Regions from separate parts of the Nocardioides sp. P5_C9_2 genome, predicted to be linked through region 1. Evidence: predicted binding sites of a transcription regulator. Region 1 holds the regulator's gene; the other holds the start of a gene.
The links. Region 1 encodes LexA, which represses DNA repair genes until DNA is damaged. Its sites were predicted from a motif close to TCGAACANNTGTTCGA; they were not measured.
Positions count from the first base shown of each region.

Region 2: ACXJKL_RS03395 (DUF222 domain-containing protein) is a predicted target of LexA. The motif match lies at 2,653-2,668, and genes of this name have one in related genera.

Region 1 covers NZ_JBFUMD010000005.1:21,052-25,343, reverse strand. Annotated here, with positions in the region: gene ACXJKL_RS00660 (LysM peptidoglycan-binding domain-containing protein) at 117-503, opposite strand; gene lexA (transcriptional repressor LexA) at 799-1,524, shown strand; gene ACXJKL_RS00650 (phosphatase PAP2 family protein) at 1,616-2,443, shown strand; gene ACXJKL_RS00645 (ATP-dependent DNA helicase) at 2,455-4,292, opposite strand, start outside.
Region 2 covers NZ_JBFUMD010000035.1:8,117-12,775, forward strand. Annotated here, with positions in the region: gene ACXJKL_RS03390 (calcium-binding protein) at 1-1,285, opposite strand, end outside; gene ACXJKL_RS03395 (DUF222 domain-containing protein) at 1,339-2,583, opposite strand; gene sigK (ECF RNA polymerase sigma factor SigK) at 3,035-3,622, opposite strand; gene ACXJKL_RS03405 (MarR family winged helix-turn-helix transcriptional regulator) at 3,724-4,194, shown strand; gene ACXJKL_RS03410 ((2Fe-2S)-binding protein) at 4,304-4,659, shown strand, end outside.

The sequences.
Region 1 (4,292 bases):
CCGAACCGACCCACGGGGCCCCCGAAATGCCGCAAGGAGCGGGCCCGATGGGCCCGCTCCTTGTCTTCCCCGGTCCCGCCAGCCGGGGTCGAGTCGGCTGGCGGAAAACTGGAAGGTCAGTCGTTGCTGACCGGCACGCGGAGCTTCTGCCCCGCGGAGATGGCGACGGTGTCGAGGGCGTTGAGCCGCTCGATCTCGCGCATGGTGGTGCGGACGTCGCCGCCGTCGGTGAGCTCGGAGGCGATGCTCCACAGGCTCTGCCCGGGCTCGACCATCACGATCTCGGTGGCGGGCGCCTGCCCGGCCTCGTCGGTGCCGACGGCGACCGAGCCGAGGAAGAAGCCCGCGAGCAGCACGAGGGCAAGCGCCGCCACGAGGACGACGAGCCGGCCGCGACGCGTCAGCCGCACGGACGACTGCCGAGCGCCGGAGGGCGAGACGGTCCGGGCGGTCCGGGCGGCGCGGGTCGGGGCAAAGGCGGGAGAGAAGGTGGCGGTGCTCATGGTGGCCTCCAGGGGAAGAGTCAGCCGATAGGTGGTGTCGATCGCTTGTGTTCTGGTGCCGTGTCTAGAGGGAGCCACCGACAACGAGGTGAATCGCTCAGACGTTCGATCGAGCACGTGTTCGAGAGTAGAGCGTGTGTTCGAACGACGCAAGGGGGTGGGCGAACATTTGTTCGAGGGGCTGAGGGCCACGCAGAGCTCGACACGCGGTTCGAACAAATGTTTGAAGTCGGGTCCGCGACAGGACTACGGTTGGGCCACGCAATGAGACGGGCCCAGCAGCAGGAGGAAACGGATGGCCAGCAAGGACCGCAGCGGCAAGGTCGTCGAGATGCCCGACGGGCCGCCGGACGCGACCGGACTGACCCCGCGCCAGCAGCGCGTCCTGGCGACCATCAAGGATGCCATCGAGACCCGGGGCTACCCGCCCAGCATGCGTGAGATCGGTGCCGCGGTCGGGCTCACCAGCTCCTCGAGCGTCGCGCACCAGCTCAAGGTGCTGGAGGAGAAGGGCTTCCTCAAGCGCGACCCCAACCGGCCGCGCGCGATCGAGGTCTTCCTCCCCGAGGTGATGGCCGCCCGTCGCTCCCTCTCCAGCGCGGACGAGTCGAGCATCGACGAGACCGACATCGGCAACACCGCTCCTCCCGCGACGTACGTCCCGATGGTCGGTCGCATCGCGGCCGGCGGACCGATCCTGGCGGAGGAGCAGATCCAGGAGGTCTTCCCGCTTCCCAAGTCGCTGGTCGGCGAGGGCACCCTCTTCCTGCTCGAGGTCTCCGGCGACTCGATGATCGACGCTGCCATCTGCGACGGCGACTACGTGGTCATCCGCCAGGAGCAGACGGCCGCCAACGGCGACGTCGTGGCCGCGATGATCGACGGCGAGGCGACGGTCAAGACGTTCCAGCGCAAGGACGGCCACGTGTGGCTGCTCCCCCACAACGACGCCTACGACCCGATCGACGGCACCCACGCCACGATCCTCGGCAAGGTGACCGCGGTCCTGCGCCGCATGTGACGGCGCCTCGGGGCTTCCTCCATACCTCAGTCGGGGGAAGGACCGGGAAATACCTGATGCAATCGGGCGCCCGGCGACGTTCACTGGTCGAGTGACTTCTCTCGCCGCGGCCGCCACAGCCAGGACGACGGTCGCTGTCTCACCGAAGCCCCGGGACGGACTGCGCGAGCTGGGCGTCCTCGCCCTGGTCTACGTCGGCTACGCCCTCAGCCGGGTGCTGGCCGACGACACTCTGGCTCCGGCCCTGACCCGCGCCCTGCGGATCCTCGATGTCGAACGCGCCCTGCACCTCGACCTCGAGGGCGCCCTCAACGGCTGGTTCCTCGAGCACGACGTGGTCGGGGTGGCCGCGTCCTTCTACTACGCCGGCGCCCACTACGTGCTCACCCTCCTCGTCGTGGTCTGGCTGTTCCACCGGCACCGGGAGGCGTACGCACCCGCGCGGCTCGCCCTGGTCGGCAGCACCGCCGTGGCCCTGGTCGCCTACCTCGCGATGCCGACCGCACCCCCGAGGATGCTCGCCGGATGGACCGACCTGCTGGCCGTGCACTCGGCGGCGGGCTGGTGGGGCGGCGAGGCGTCCYCCCCCCAGGGACTGGGCTGGCTGACCAACCAGCTCGCGGCGTTCCCGAGCATGCACGCCGGCTGGGCGCTGTGGGTGGCGCTCGCGGTGAGTCACGTCGTACGACGCCGCTGGGTCGCCGCCCTCGCCTGGACGCACGCGATCCTCACCGCCGTCGTCGTGGTGGGGACCGGCAACCACTGGACGCTCGACGTGGTGGCCGGCTGGGCCGTCGTGCTCATCGCCTGGCGGACCGTCGGCCCTCCCGCGGCGGATGACTCGCCCGGGGGCTGTGCGCCACCCACGTCCACGCGACCAGGATGGTGGCTCGGTCACCGCTCCCCGGGAGACGCCTGACGGAGCCGACCTCAGCCGGCCGCGAGCCGTGCGAGGGCCTTGCGGACGAGGGCCGGGTCGGTGGTGGTCCACATCGGCGGCAGCGAGGCCTTGAGGAACCCACCGTAGCGGGCGGTCGCCAGGCGGGGATCCAGCACCGCGACCACGCCGCGGTCGGTGGTGGTCCGGATCAGCCGGCCCGCCCCCTGGGCCAGGAGGAGGGCGGCGTGGGTGGCGGCCACCTGCATGAAGCCGTTGCCACCCGCCTTGTCGGCCGCCCGCTGCCGCGCCGACATCAGCGGGTCGTCGGGGCGGGGGAAGGGGATCCGGTCGATGAGGACGAGCTGGCAGGTGTCCCCAGGGACGTCGAGGCCCTGCCACAGCGACAGGGTGCCGAAGAGGATGGTGTGCGGGTCCTCGACGAACTGCTTGGCCAGCTCGGGGAGCTGGGCGTCCCCCTGCGCCAGGGTCGTCAGGTGCGGCAGCTTCTCCCGGACGTGCTCGGCCGCCGCCTCCGCGGCCCGCCGCGAGGAGAAGAGCCCCAGCGTGCGGCCGTCGGCGGCGTCCACCAGCTCGCAGATCTCGTCGAGCTGGGACTTGACCAGACCGTCGCGGCCGGGCGGCGGGAGGTGGCGGGCGACGTACAGGATGGCCTGCTGGCCGTAGTCGAACGGCGAACCGACGTCGATGCCCCGCCACGGCAGGACCCCGTCGGGGGCGTCCTCGGAGTCCGAGGACACTGTCACGACCCGCTCGGTGGGCTTGAGGCCGATCGAGCTGGCCACGGCGTTGAAGTCGCCACCCAGCATCAGGGTGGCGCTGGTGAAGACCACCGTCTTGTCGGACAGCAGCTTGTCGCGCATCTGGCCCCACACCTGCAGCGGCGCGACGTGCAGGCGCGCCGGGATGCGGGTGGACGCCTGCGGCGGCGGCTCGCTCAGCCACAGGACGTCGGACTCGAGATCGGCGGCCATCCGCTCCGCGTTGGCGAAGACGTCCTGCACCATCCCCTTGGCCTGGGCGCGCCCGGGGTCGGCGTCGCCGTCGCCGGGCGTCTCGCGGGGGTACGCCGAGAGGCAGGTCCGCGCCGCGTCACGCACCAGCGCCAGGGCGGAGCCGAGCTGCTCGGGCATCCGCTCGATCCGGCCGGCCATGGTGGCCTCGAAGGCGTCCGAGAGCGCGTCGGCGGCCTCCGCCAACGCGTCGGCCGAGTCGTCCTCGACGATCCGCTGGGAGCGGCGGGCCGCGCGCTCGACGTCGCCCACCGCCAGCTCGTCGGTGGCCGCCTGGGTGACCCGCGCGGTGAGCTCGTGGGCCTCGTCGATGACCACGGCGTCGTACTCCGGGATCATCGGCACGCCCTCGATCGCGTCGATGGCCAGCAGGGAGTGGTTGGTGACGATGAGGTGGGAGCGCTGCGCCTTCTCCCGGGCCAGCTCGGCGAAGCACTCCTGGCCGAACGGGCACTTTGCCGCGCCCAGGCACTCACGGTGGTTGACGCTCACCTGACGCCACTCGCGGTCGGTGTGCCGCGGGGCGTTGTCGCGCTCGCCGGTGCCGCCGTCCTCGGCCTCCTGCTCCGCCCAGCCGCGAAGCTCGAGGATCTTCTCGGCCATCGACCCGACGGGGACGTCGACCAGGGCCCCCTGGTCGTCGGGCACACCCTCGCGGATGCGGTGCAGGCAGGCGTAGTTGGACCGGCCCTTGAGCACGGCGTACGACGTGTCGACCTTGCTCCCCCCGCTCGCACCGGCCACGGCCTCGACGAGGCGCGGGATGTCGCGCTCGACCAGCTGGTGCTGCAGGGCCAGCGTCGCCGTGGCGATCACCACGCGCTGGTCGTGGAGCAAGCTGGGCACCAGGTAGGCCA
Region 2 (4,659 bases), on a different contig from region 1:
ATCCGTGCACGACCTCGGCCCGGCAGCGGTCGGTCCCGCGGTGCCCGCGGACCCGGTCGCGGCCCGCACCGCCGAGCAGCACGTCGTCGGCGTACGAGCCCTCGATGCGGTCGTCGCCCCCGCGTCCCTTGGCGGTGTACGCCGCTCCGGACCGCACGCGGTCGTCCCCAGGCGTGCCGAGGTAGGTCCATCGTCCCGGCGCGCCGGGCATCGTGACCCGCTCCACCGAGTCGACGGCGACGCGGGTGCGGCTCCCGGCCGGGGTGCCCGCGCGGAAGGAGCCGCGGGCATGGTCGAAGACGCCCCACGCGGGACTGCGCGGGGAGCCGTGACGCAGCACGGAGACGGAGATCTCGTCGGTACCGTCGCCGCCGGACACGGTGTGACGCCCCGGGGACAGGTAGAGCTCGAGCACGTCGGCGTCGGGCCCGCCGTCGACGGTGGTCGCGCCGCGCTCCTTGCGGAGGTGGTCGCGTCCCGGCCCGCCGATCAGCACGTCGGCGCCGCCGGTCGAGTCGAGGGAGTCATCGCCGGCACCGCCGTCGAAGACGTCGTCGGCCGGCTCACCCGGCGGCGGCGAGTACTCGTCCCAGGCGTTGAGGACCAGGTCGTCGCCGCCCCGGGCCTCGATCCGGTCGCCACCACCGTTGCCGATGAGCTGGTCGGCGTCGTCGGTGCCGAGGAGGTGGTCGGCGTACGGCGATCCCAGCAGCTCGACGACGTACCCGATCGTGGGCTGGGGCTGCGCGACGACCAGCGTGTCCGTCCCCTGGCCGGTCGCCGTCCCGGCGACGAGGTCGACGGTCACGCCCGCGCCGGAGCCGCCGTAGTCGAGGGTGTCGGGCGGGTTCCACCCGTCGGCGCGCAGCACCGTGTTGACGCCCAGGTCGACCAGGTCGTCGCCCGGACCCGGGACCAGCACGTCGCCGGCGGGCTCGGGCCCGCTCTCGAACACGTTGAGCCGGCCGTTGGTGCCGCCGAACAGGCGGTCGTCGCCCTCGCCGCCGGTGATCTCGTCGGGGCCGGCATCGCCGCAGACGAGGTCCGCGCCCGCGCCGCCGTCGATGACGTCGCGGCCACCGAGGCCGGCGATGACGTCGTCACCGGGCGTGCCGGTCAACGTGTCGGCGCCCTCCGTCCCCACGATCGTGGGGATCCGTCCGTCGCACGTCGGCCCGGCCGCGGCGACGGGCTGGACGGCGGCCAGCGCCGCGCCCACCAGGACGAGCGGCGCCAGGACGAGCGCGGCCTGGGCGCGTGGTGACAGGAGTGCTCGATGTCCCATGGTTCCCCCTCCATGCATCAGCCACCCACGATAGGACCCGGCGCCGACCGGGCCTACGGCCGTCGGTGGAAGCGGAGGTCKCCGTCGGGGAGTCGGTCGTGGAGGTAGCGGTCGTCGTGGGCGCGGTGGTGATGGTGGGAGCAGAGGAGGACGCCGTCGGCGAGGTCGGTCTTSCCGCCCTGGGACCAGGGGGTCAGGTGGTGGGCTTCGCACCAGGCGGCGGGGATGTCGCAGCCTTCGGCGCGGCAGCCGCCGTCACGCAGGCCCATGGCCCTGCGCTGGGCGGCCTGATACAGGCGTTGGGAGCGGCCGAGGTCGAGGATCTCGGACGTGCCGCCGAGGACGGCGGGGATGATCTTCGCGGTGCACGCCAGCCGGCGGGCGTCGGCGGCGGTGATCCGGTCACCGGTGCTGGTGGTCGCGACCCCGAGACCACGCATCAGCGCGTCGAAGTCCATCGTCACCACCACGGTGGTCGCGGTCCCGCCGTGGACGGGCAGCTTCGTCGGGTCGAGGTGCTCGAGCAGTGAGCAGAAYGCATGGCCGAGGCGGGTGGAGTAGGGCACGGACGAGGACGCGTCGGCCCCGCCGGTGCCGCCCCCAGTCCCGTCTGCCTTGCGGGGRTTGGTCCAGGCGTGGAGGTAGGTCATCAACCGYCCGGCGGTGGCGTCGGGGACCCGGATCCGGATGGTGGTGGTCCCGTCGCCGTGGGAGCGGGTGGTGAGGCTGGTGGTCTTGCGGGCGYGGCGKTCCTCGTCCTCGAGTCGCTTGCGTTCCTGGTCCTCACCSACCTCGGGKGCGAMGACGTCGAGGATCCGACTGCCCAGAACCCGTAGCTCGTGCGGGGTGAAGGTGGCGGCGTGCTCGACGAGCACCCGCTCGGCGGTAGCGACGGTGTCGGCCGGGGTCTTGTCGGGAAGGTCGTCCAACGCCCGAGCGATCACGTCGGCCTGCGCGGTCGACACCTCCCCGGACCCGAAACCTTCGGCCAGCAACGACCAGCGGTGCTCCAGCGACTGCGCCAACGTCAGGTCCCGACGCGCCGGCCGCCGGTCGGCCCGCACGGTCCGCCCGAACCACGCCGCCACATCCCGATCACCGGCCTCCTCGGCGACATCCTCAGACACCGCCATCAACCGCAACCGGACCGACGTCACCCGCGACTCGAGTCGCGCCAGCTCGACCAGCGCCTCGGCCTTCTCGGCGGGTGCGAGGTAGAGGAGCTCGACGCCGGCGACCTTGTCCAGGGCCGCTGAGATCGCCTCGACGGCGTCCTGGACCAGGTGTCCACTCGTCATCCCTGCCCCCCGCTGATCGGCCGTGAGGCCGGTCCTCCGAGCGGGTCCGGCATCTGAGGACCACGCTAGTCGAACAGGTGTTCGAGTGACATCCTCACAATGGGGGATCCTCACTGTCATCTCTCAAGACATCGGTGACAGTTCTGCATCAGGACATGGGTGACACTCCTGGCGGTCTTGGTGGTGACACAGGTCTGCCGTCGACCACCAGCGAAATCCCCGGAGGGTCCGGCTCTCGTACTCGCTCAGGGCGGCCCGGGAAGGATCGAAGTTCGGACGTGCTGGCTACCGATCCTCGCTGACGGTGCCCACATCGGCACGACAGTTCGGGCGTCAACGGCTGCGTTGGCGACCATGTCCTCACGGAGGTGGGCCGGCGGCGTACGCCGGAGATCGGGTCAGGAAGTGCCCGCTCAGCGCGCTGAGCGCGCAAGGAAGTGCCCGCTCGCGACTACGCGGGCTCGGCGACCGGGACGACGAGCAGGTCGCGGAGCCGGGTGAGGCCGTCGCGGATGCGGGTCTTGGTGGTCCCCAGTGGCGCGCTCATCAGCTGCGAGACCTCGGTGTGCGTGCGGGAGCCGTAGTAGGCGAGCTCGATCGCCTCGCGCTGGACCGGGGTGAGGGACGCCAAGGCCTCCCGGACCACCCTGGCCCGCTCGTGGGCGTGCGCCACGGCGAAGGTGTCGTCCGCCTCGCGCTCGGTGCTCCGGTCGTCCCACGCCGTCTCGCGTCGGCGCCCGGCCTCGCTCGAGCGCACCCGGTCGACGGCCCGGCGGTGCGCGACGGTCATCGTCCAGGCCAGCGCGCTGCCGCGGGCGGGGTCGTAGCGCGAGCCGCTCCGCCAGACCTCCAGCAGGACCTCCTGGGTGACCTCCTCGGCCTGGTGCGGGTCGCGCAGGACGCGCAGGACGAACCCGTGCACGCGTGGCGCCACGGCGTCGTACAGCTCGGCGAAGGCCTCGGCGTCGCCGTCACCGACGGCGACCAGCACCAGGTCGAGCGGGGTCGCTCCGGCGGAGGGGTGGGTCGTGCGGGGCATGGGGGTCCTCGGGGTCCTCGGGTCGACAGGAGGGCCGACGAATACCTTGCGCACAAGGGGATTGGGGACAAGGTAGCGCACGTCGTGCGAAGATGGGCGCCATGGCCGACACCGACACCCCGGCACTCGCCCCGGCCCTCACTCCGGCCCTCACTCCGGCTTTGTCGGAGCAGCTGTGCTTCGACCTGTACGCCGCGTCGCGAGCCGTCACCGCGGCGTACCGCCCGGTGCTCTCGGGGCTGGGTCTCACGTATCCGCAGTACCTCGTGCTGATCGTGCTGTGGGAGGAGGGGAGCAGCACCGTCCGGCACCTGTCCGACGCGTTGCGCCTCGACCACGGCACCCTGACCCCGCTCCTGCGGCGGATGGAGCTGGCCGGCCTCGTCGCTCGTCGCCGCGACCACGCCGACGAGCGGTTCGTCGTCGTCTCGCTGACGGACAAGGGTGACTCCCTGCGCCGGCACGCCACGCAGATCCACTGCGACATGAAGGCCGCCCTCGGTCTCGACGAGGCCGAGTTCACCTCGTTGCAGGCGACGCTGCGGCTGCTCACCGACCGCGTCAGCGACTGACGGCGGGCCTCACGCCGCCACGGCGCGGCCGCTCCAACCATTCGCCAACCCCGCGCACCTAGCGTGACGGGCATCACAGCCCCGTCACCTACGTGAAGGCAGGACCTCGATGGCCAGGATCGAACTCACCGTCGACGGAGGCAAGGTCTCCGACGACGTCGAGCCCCGGATGCTGCTCGTGCAGTACCTCCGCGAGAAGCTCGGCAAGACCGGCACCGTGATCGGGTGCGACACCAGCAACTGCGGCGCCTGCACGGTCCACCTCGACGGACGCAGCGTGAAGAGCTGCAACGTGCTGGCGGTCCAGGCCAGCGGCCACGAGGTGACCACGATCGAGGGCCTCGCCGACACCCACGAGGGCGGCGACCTGCATCCCGTGCAGGAGGCGTTCCGCGAGTGCCACGGCCTCCAGTGCGGCTTCTGCACGCCGGGGATGATCATGCAGGCGGTCGACCTGCTCGCCGA